DNA from 4 places in the Streptomyces sp. NPDC101178 genome. Region 1 is predicted to be linked to each of the others. Evidence: riboswitches for the same ligand, from Rfam matches in the RefSeq annotation. Region 1 holds a riboswitch; each other region holds the start of a gene.
The links. Region 1 has a riboswitch for cobalamin ahead of ACIRR8_RS27655 (cobalamin biosynthesis protein). Riboswitches for the same ligand answer to the same signal wherever they lie in the genome.
Positions count from the first base shown of each region.

Region 1 (2,190 bases):
GACGCGACGGCCGACGAGCCGCAGGGCGTCGTCACCACCGCCATGGCCGCGGTCGCCCCGCCGCCCACCGCCGGTGCGGTCGCCGAGCTCTCGACCACCATCCCGGCCCCGGCCTCCGACGACACGCCCCGCCCCACGGCCACGGTGTAAGGACAGATCCGTATGAAAATCGACTGGGCAGCACTCGCCTCCGTCTTCGGTGTCAGTCTCGTGGTCACCGTCGCACTGGTCGGCGTCTTCACCCTGGGCATCGTCGCCCTCTCCAAGCTGTCGGCCCCGGCCGGCAGTGCCACCGGTGCCACCGGCGGTTCGGCCGCACTGGCGCGCACCGGCGCCTACGCCGCCTTCGCGGCGTGCGTGGCGGCGGTCGCGTACGGGATCTATCTGATCGTCGCCTGACCGCACCTCGACGCGTTCCTCCGGGCCGGACACACCACCGTGTGTCCGGCCCGATGTGCGTCTGCGCACACCGGCCCTTCGCAGGTCAACAGCAAGTTGACGGCCGTTCTCGCAGCGTGGTGGACTGCCGGAGCCATTTACGGCGACAGAAGAGGAAGCCGGTGCGAATCCGGCGCGGTCCCGCCACTGTCACCGGGGAGCACTCCCCCACACCGGATGTCACGGCCCTCCTGACCGAGGGCTGGAAGGCCGGGGGAACTGCGGATCCGGAAGCCAGGAGACTCTTGTCGCCGGTCACGTCGAACCAGGGCGCGGACCCTGAGTGAGGACATAAGCCATGCCCGGCCGCCGTGCGCCGCATCCTGTGCCTCTTCCCGTGGTTCTCGCGGTACCTCTCGCGCTACCTCTTCGTGCCGGAACGCCCCTGCCCACGGCAGGTTGAACCGTGCGTGTCGATCGCGTTTTCGCGTACGGCGCCACCGCCGGGCTGATCGCCGACGCGGCTCTCGGCGACCCGCGCCGGGGCCATCCCGTCGCCGGTTTCGGCCGGGCGGCCGCGCGGGTGGAGTCCCTGCTGTGGCGGGACGACCGGGGCCGGGGCGCGCTGCACACGCTGCTCTGCGCCGGAGGCGCCGTGGGAGCCGCCGCGCTGGCCGCCCGTGCCGTACGGAACCGTCCCGCGCTCGCCGTCGCGCTGACGGCCGCCACCACCTGGTCGGTCGTCGGCGGTACGTCGCTGGGCCGGGAGGCCCGCGCCATCGGAGGCGCGCTGGCCGCCGGGGACCTGGAGCTGGCCCGGGAGCGGCTGCCGCACCTGTGCGGGCGTGATCCGCAGGCCCTGGACGGGCCGCAGATCGCCCGCGCGGTCGTGGAGTCGGTCGCGGAGAACACCTCGGACGCCGTCGTCGGCGCGCTGGTGTGGGGCGCGATCGGCGGGGTGCCGGGGCTCGTCGGCTTCCGGGCCGTGAACACGCTCGACGCGATGGTCGGCCACAAGTCGCCCCGCCACCGGCGTTACGGCTGGGCCTCGGCCCGCCTGGACGACGTGGCGGGATGGCCCGGCGCACGGCTGACGGCCGCGCTGGCCGTGGTGGCCGGCGGGCGGCCCGTGGAGGCCGTACGCGCCTGGAAGGCGGACGCGGGGCGCCATCCGAGCCCGAACGCGGGGCCGGTGGAGGCCGCGTTCGCGGGAGCGCTCGGCGTACGGCTCGGCGGGACGCTGGCGTACGCCGGGCGCGTCGAACACCGGCCGGTGCTGAACGGTGCGTCGGGCCAGGAGGTCCGGAGCGCCGACATCGAGCGCGCCGTGCGGCTGTCGCGGCGGGTGAGCGTGCTGGCCCTCGGCGTGTGCGTGGCGGGCAGGTCGGTCGCGGGGCGCCTGGTCGCGGGACGGTTGTCGGCAGGACAGAGGCGGGGACGGGCATGAGTGGTGGGCTGCTGGTCGCGGGGACGACCTCGGACGCGGGCAAGAGCGTCGTCACGGCGGGCATCTGCCGCTGGCTGGTGCGCCGGGGAGTGAAGGTCGCGCCGTTCAAGGCGCAGAACATGTCCCTCAACTCCTTCGTGACCCGTGAGGGCGCGGAGATCGGACGCGCGCAGGCCATGCAGGCACAGGCCGCCCGGGTCGAGCCGACCGCGCTGATGAACCCGGTGTTGCTCAAGCCCGGCAGCGACCGCTCCAGCCAGGTCGTCCTGATGGGCAAGCCGGTCGGCGAGATAAGCGCCCGTGGGTACCACGGCGGCCGGCAGGAGGCGCTGCTCGGGACGGTCACGGACTGTCTGGAGCAGCTC
Region 1 is NZ_JBIWOZ010000011.1:55,085-57,274, forward strand. It holds gene ACIRR8_RS27645 (anion permease) at 1-150, shown strand, start outside; gene ACIRR8_RS27650 (hypothetical protein) at 163-399, shown strand; cobalamin riboswitch at 549-683, shown strand; gene ACIRR8_RS27655 (cobalamin biosynthesis protein) at 845-1,825, shown strand; gene ACIRR8_RS27660 (cobyric acid synthase) at 1,822-2,190, shown strand, end outside.

Region 2 (2,190 bases), on a different contig from region 1:
CGGCGTCGAACTCGTCGCCCCACAGGTCGACCAGCTCGGGCACGTCGGCGGGGGAGAAGAGCGACCACTCGGTGTCCGCGTCGACGCGGCGCATGAACTCGTCCGGGATCCAGTGCGCCAGGTTCAGGTTGTGCGTACGCCGCTGGTCCTCACCGGTGTTGTCGCGGAGCTCCAGGAACTCCTCGATGTCCGCGTGCCAGGTCTCCAGATAGACCGCCGCCGCGCCCTTGCGCCGGCCGCCCTGGTTCACCGCCGCCACGGAGGCGTCCAGCGTCTTGAGGAACGGCACGATGCCGTTGGAGTGGCCGTTGGTGCCCCGGATCAGCGAACCGCGGGCGCGGATACGGGAGTAGGAGAGGCCGATGCCGCCCGCGTGCTTCGAGAGGCGCGCCACCTGGTGGTAGCGGTCGTAGATCGAGTCCAGCTCGTCCTTGGGCGAGTCCAGCAGGTAGCAGGAGGACATCTGCGGGTGCCGGGTGCCGGAGTTGAAGAGCGTGGGGGAGGAGGGGAGGTAGTCCAGCTTGCTCATCAGCCCGTAGAGCGCGGTGACCTCGTCCAGCGCCCGCACCGACTCGTCCTCGGCGAGGCCCGCGGCCACCCGCAGCATGAAGTGCTGCGGGGTCTCGATGACCTGGCGGGTGATCGGGTGGCGCAGCAGGTAACGGCTGTGCAGCGTACGGAGACCGAAGTAGCCGAACCGGTCGTCCGCGCCCTCCGCCAGCGTCCGCTCCACCAGCGCGTCCAGCGCCTTCGCGTGCAGCTCCACGAAGGCGGCCGTGCGGTCCGCGATCAGCCCCTCGCGGTGGCCCACGGCGACCGAGGCGGAGAAGGAGGTGGCGCCCTGGCCCGCGGCCTCGTCGGCGATCGTACGGGTCAGCAGCCGGGCGGCGAGTTTGGAGTACGCCGGGTCCTCGGAGATCAGACCCGCCGCCGCCTCGGTGGCCAGCGAGCGCAGCTCGGCCTCGTCGGAGCGGGCGTTGCGCCCACGCAGAGCGGAGGCGGCGACCCGTCCGGGATCGGTGTCGGGCAGATCGACGGTGAGGTCGGTCAGGGTCCGCAACAGGGCGGTCCCGGGTCCGTCGTTCGTGCCTTCGCCGGACGTGGTGGAGGCAGCGGATTCGGTGGCTGAAACCGGATCGGCGGGCGCGATGGTCACTGGGCTTTCCCTCGCTCGGCTGGGGCCGGCGGCGAGCGGGGAAACCGGGCAGCACGATGCCCTTCGGGGCAGCACTGCTCACGGCGTCCACCGGCCCATCCGCGAGGCCCGGACGTCTGGCGTCCGGTTCGGTCGAGCCGGACGCGCTGTCGACAGGTCTTCGGACTTCGGGTGTGCAAAGCACACTGATCACACCGTTGCGGGACAGTTCCGGATTCGCACCGGATTCCCCTGCGGCGACAGCGAGGTCGAGCATACATGTGGGGGCCGCCAGATGATGCGGCCCCCACATGTTGTGTCGCGTCGATTTCATACGCCCCTCAGGAGACCGCCTCCAGCTCCAGCCGGAAGGTCATGAGGCGCAGGCCCGGCACCGGCTCCCAGTCCCGCTCAGGGGTCCGCAGAAAGCCGAGCCGACGGTAGATCCCATGGGCCGGGAGCATGGCCGGCTGCGTCGACAGCACCAGAGCCCGGACACCTTCGGCGGACCGGGCCCGCTCGACGCACGCCCGTACGAGCGCCTCTCCCACGCCCCGTCCGCGCCCCGCGCGGGCCACGGCCAGCATCCGGAACTCGGCCTCGTCCGGACCGGAGATTTCGCGCCACGGAGTGCCGGGAGCGGCATACGTCACACCACCGAGCACCACCCCGTCCGCGTCGAGCGCCACGAGCACCTCGGCCTCGGCCGCCCGCCGCTCCACCGCCCGCAGTTCGAGGAGGTACGGGTCCTGCGGGCCGTCCAGCAGCCCATCGCCGAGATACGCCTCGGCGATGATCCCGCCGAGTACGGCGTACTCGGCGGGCTCCGCCACTCTGATCGTCAGATCCATCAGCCGCTCGCTCCCACTTCGTTGTCCGGCGCGCCGTCGCCCACCGGCGGCAGGTCGCCGCGCTCGACCGGCTGCTGCCCGGAGCCGTCACCGGCGGGCGGCAGCACCCGGTCCAGCTCGTGGTCGTCGGCGCGGTGGGCGGCCAGCGCCGCCGACCGCAGTGTCGCCCGGTCCACCTGCTCGCGCGCCCCGCTCACCGTGATC
Region 2 is NZ_JBIWOZ010000002.1:606,889-609,078, reverse strand. It holds gene ACIRR8_RS06835 (ribonucleoside-diphosphate reductase subunit alpha) at 1-1,156, opposite strand, end outside; cobalamin riboswitch at 1,290-1,424, opposite strand; gene ACIRR8_RS06830 (GNAT family N-acetyltransferase) at 1,477-1,986, opposite strand; gene ACIRR8_RS06825 (hypothetical protein) at 1,986-2,190, opposite strand, start outside.
Region 2: another riboswitch for cobalamin. It lies ahead of ACIRR8_RS06835 (ribonucleoside-diphosphate reductase subunit alpha); the one in region 1 lies ahead of ACIRR8_RS27655 (cobalamin biosynthesis protein).

Region 3 (2,190 bases), on a different contig from region 1:
GTCGTCGTCCCCCGGTACGTTCTCCACACGCGCGGCAAGGCGCGCGCTGAACTCTTACGGAGGGACCTCGCCCCGATCACCGCTCACCGGCCCCCCGTTACCGATCTTAGGAAACGCCCTGGCCGCAGGGGATCAACCGCCGGGAGGAGACGCCGTGGGCCCTGAGTCTGACCCGGGGCGCCGCGAAGGGATACGACAGCACCGGGTGACACGGGCGCACTCTCATACCGGAGGGTCACACCCATGCCACCCGGCTGTCTACTCAGCGGTAGCCGGCCCGGCCTGCTGCACCACCTCGAAGGACCACACGGTGGACCCGCTCGCCGCCGGCTTGGGACGCTCGCCGCCTTCGGCGCCGCCACCGCCCTGGTGCGCGGCCTTCATCGGGCCCTCCATCCAGGCCTGGAAGGAGGCCTCGTCACGCCAGCGCGTGTAGACGAGGTAGTTGTCCGTGCCCTCGACGGGCCGGAGAAGCTCGAACCACTCGAATCCGTCGGAGTTCTCGACGGCATGGGCCCGGGACGCGAAGCGCTTCTCCAGCACCTCGCGCTGTTCCTGGGGGACGGTCAGCACATTGATCTTGACTACGCTCATGTCCTCATCCTGCCGTACGGCCCCCGCCCGGAAGAGCGGCGGCCCCGCCGCGCAGGCGAACGAGCCGGGCCGCCCGAGCCGGCTCCTGGCATCAGGCCCCCGCTACGGCCCGCCGGTGCGAGCGGACGATCCGGCGCCGGATCGGGTCGACGTCCAGGATCCTGGGCCGACCGGGAGCCCTGCCCCGAAGACAGTGCGGACGCAACCGATATGCTGCGACCTCCCCGCGGGGGAAGTCCGGTCGAAGTCCGGCGCTGACCCGCAACGGTAGGCGGAACCCTCGGTTCTGTAAGCCCGATCACCCGTGGCGGAACAGGCTCCTGACCATTCGCCGTGGACTGCGAAGGGCGCTGCGCGGGACGGCCGCCGTCCGGGCTGCTCCTCCTTGCGCGCTCGTACGGCCCGAGGCGAAAGCGACCGCCCTGTGGCCACGTCTCCCGACCGCATACCCGCCAAGCCGTCGCGCCCCTCGCGCGGCGGCACCGGACCGGCACCACCCCGCCGCGTACCCGTGCCGGTCCTCCTGGCCGCCCTGTCCCTCGCCCTTCCGCTCTCGCTCGTCTGCGGGGCCGGACTCGGCGCGTCCGGGCTCTCCTGGAGCGAGGTGCTCCGCTATCTGTGGGCCGGGCTGACCGGCGGAGCCATCGGGCCCGACGAGGTGTCGGCGTACACCATCGTCTGGGAACTGCGCCTGTCGCGGGCCGTGCTGGCCGCCATCGTCGGAGCGGGTCTGTCGGCCATCGGTGTCGCCGTCCAGGCCATGGTCCGCAACGCGCTCGCGGACCCGTTCGTGCTCGGTATCTCCTCCGGAGCGGCGGTCGGCGCCAACGCCGTCCTGATCTTCGGTGCGCTGGGGGCGCTGGGCATCTGGGCCCTGTCCACCGCGGCGTTCGTCTCGGCGCTGCTCGCCATGACGCTCGTCTACGCGGTCGCCCGCACCGAACGCGGACTGACCCCGCTACGGCTGGTCCTGACGGGGACCGCGATGTACTACGGCTTCTCGGCCGTCACCACGTTCATGGTCTTCGCGGCCGAGCGCGGCGAGGCGGCCCGCTCCGCGATGATGTGGCTGCTCGGCAGCCTCAGCGGGGCCAACTGGGCCTCCGTACCGATCGCCGCGGCCGTGGTACTCGCCGGCCTCGCCCATCTCGCCTGGTCGGCACGGCGCTTGAACGCCCTCGCCATGGGGGACGAGACCGCGGCGGCGCTGGGCGTGGACCCCGGCAGACTGCGCAAGGAGCTCTTCCTGGTCTCCGCGGCCGTCACGGGAGCGGTCGTCGCGGTGAGCGGAGCGATCGGCTTCGTCGGCCTGATGGTCCCGCACGCCGTACGGATGCTGGTGGGCGCGGACCACCGCCGGCTGCTGGCCGTCGCACCGCTCGCCGGAGCCGTCCTGCTGATCTGGGTGGACATCCTCTCGCGCGTCGTGCTGGCACCCGTGGAACTTCCGGTGGGCGTCCTCACCGCCGTCATCGGCGTCCCCTGCTTCATCCTGCTGATGCGCCGCCGGTCCTACTCCTTCGGAGGCATCTGATGCGGATCGACATCGACGCGCTGACCGTCGAGATCGCCGGCGCACGGCTGGTGGACGAGGTG
Region 3 is NZ_JBIWOZ010000004.1:16,245-18,434, reverse strand. It holds gene ACIRR8_RS12490 (antibiotic biosynthesis monooxygenase family protein) at 259-594, opposite strand; cobalamin riboswitch at 786-919, shown strand; gene ACIRR8_RS12485 (FecCD family ABC transporter permease) at 1,019-2,128, shown strand; gene ACIRR8_RS12480 (ABC transporter ATP-binding protein) at 2,128-2,190, shown strand, end outside.
Region 3: another riboswitch for cobalamin. It lies ahead of ACIRR8_RS12485 (FecCD family ABC transporter permease); the one in region 1 lies ahead of ACIRR8_RS27655 (cobalamin biosynthesis protein).

Region 4 (2,190 bases), on a different contig from region 1:
GCTCGTCATGGGCGAAGGCGCCGCGATCATGGTCCTGGAACGGGCCGAGGACGCCCGGGCCAGAGGGGCGGCCCCCCGTGCGCTGCTCGCCGGCACCGGCGCCACGACCGACGCCCACCACCCGACCTCCCCGCACCCCTCCGGTGCGGTCGCCGAGGCCGCCGTCGACGCGGCGCTGAGGGACGCGGGCTGGCGCGCCGAGGACGTCGACCACGTCAACGCGCACGGCACCTCGACCCCGCTGAACGACGCGACGGAAGCCGCTCTCATCGGCCGGGCCTACCCGCACCGGCCGCCCGTCACCGCTCCCAAGGGTGTCCTGGGCCACTGCATGGGAGCGGCCGGAGCCATCGAGGCGGGACTGACCGTCCTGACGCTCCAGCACGGCATCGTCCCACCGATCGCCAACCTGGACGCCCCGGACCCCGGGTTCGCCATCGACTGCGTCACCAAGGCACCGCGTGAGGTGCCCGTACGACGGGCCGTCAGCCACTCCTTCGGCTTCGGCGGACAGAACGCGGTGATCGCGCTGCAAGCGCCGTAGAGGTGGGCCGGGCCGGTGCGGCGGGACGATCCCGCGCCGCACCGGCCCGACCGATGAAGCGGTCCCGCACCGGCTCTGAGCTGCGCGAAGACCCGTGATAGCTTGCCGGGGCCAGTCGAACCCCAGCGACGGGGTCAGGGAATCCGGTGCGAGACCGGAACTGACGCGCAGCGGTGAGGGGGACGGGCGGGGCCACGGCCACTGGAGCACACGCGCTCCGGGAAGGCGTCCCGCCCGGACGAACCCGAGTCCGAAGACCTGCTGGCACCCGTGCTCCGCACCCGGGGCACGGGACCGTACGACGGGCTCCGCGGCTGGGCCCAGAGACACCGAGGTCCTCCGTGCTGCCCATGGCCACCCCCGCCCCGATACGCACCGCCGCCCTCCTCGCGGCCGGCGCCGTCCTCCTCACCGCCTGCGGCGGAAGTGGAGCCTCCTCCTCCGGTGACGGCGGCGGCAGCGCCGCCAAGGCCGAAGGCTTCCCGCTCACCCTGAAGAACTGCGGGCGCACCGTCACCGTGAAGGCGCCACCGCGGCAGGCCGTCTCGGTGGACCAGGGATCGACGGAGATCCTCCTGTCGCTCGGCCTCGCCGACCGGCTCGCGGCCACCGCCACCTGGAGCGACCCGGTCATGAAGGGCCTGGAGAAGGCCAACGCGGGCGTCGAGCGCATATCGGAGAACCGGCCCTCATCCGAGAAGGTCCTCGACAAGGAGCCCGACTTCCTCTCCGCCTCCTTCGCCTCCACCCTCGCCAAGGGCGGCGTCGCCCCACGCGAACAGTTCGAGAAGCTCGGCGTCCCCACCTACATCTCGCCCGCCGACTGCACCGGCAAGGACAACAGCGGCGGCGGTGACGGAGCCCGTACAGCACCCCTCACCATGGACAGCGTCTACACCGAAGTCCGCGAACTCTCCCAGGTGTTCGGCGTCCCCGAGCGCGGTGACGCCCTGGTGAAGAAGCTCCGGGCGAGGGTGGCGAAGGCCACCGACGGCATCGACGCCTCGGACGCCTCGCTCCTCTACTGGTTCTCCGACTCCAAGGCCCCCTACCTCGCCGGCTGCTGCGGCGCGCCGGGTGTCATCACCAAGGAGCTCGGCGCGAAGAACGTCTTCGACGACACCCACGACGAATGGCCCCAGATCAGCTGGGAGACCGTCGCCGACCGCAACCCCGACGTCCTGGTCATCGGCGACCTGAGCCGCACCATGCAGACGGCCGAGAGCGCCGAGAAGAAGATCGAGTTCCTGGAGTCCAACCCGGTCACCAAGACCATGGACGCCGTCAAGAACCGCCGGTACGTGCTGCTCAGCGGCCAGGCCATGAACCCCACCATCCGGACGGTCGAGGGACTTGAGCGCGTCGCCGCCGGGCTGCGCGCCTTCGGGCTCGCGGGGTGAGCGGCGGGAATCCGACGGTGAAGGCGCGCGGGGTGAGTAGCGGCAGCCCGACGGTGGAGCGGCCCGCTGACGTACGGCGGGTCGGCGTGCCGGTGCAGGCGCTGATCTGGACCGGCGGACTCCTGCTCCTGCTGCTCTCCGTAGCCGTCGCCGTCACGATCGGCCCGGCCAGGATCTCCGTCCCGGACGTCTGGTCCGCCGTCGCCTCCCATCTGGGCTTCGGCGGATCGGAGCTGAGCCCGATCC
Region 4 is NZ_JBIWOZ010000006.1:410,168-412,357, reverse strand. It holds gene ACIRR8_RS20000 (beta-ketoacyl-[acyl-carrier-protein] synthase family protein) at 1-544, shown strand, start outside; cobalamin riboswitch at 640-825, shown strand; gene ACIRR8_RS19995 (ABC transporter substrate-binding protein) at 886-1,944, shown strand; gene ACIRR8_RS19990 (FecCD family ABC transporter permease) at 1,998-2,190, shown strand, end outside.
Region 4: another riboswitch for cobalamin. It lies ahead of ACIRR8_RS19995 (ABC transporter substrate-binding protein); the one in region 1 lies ahead of ACIRR8_RS27655 (cobalamin biosynthesis protein).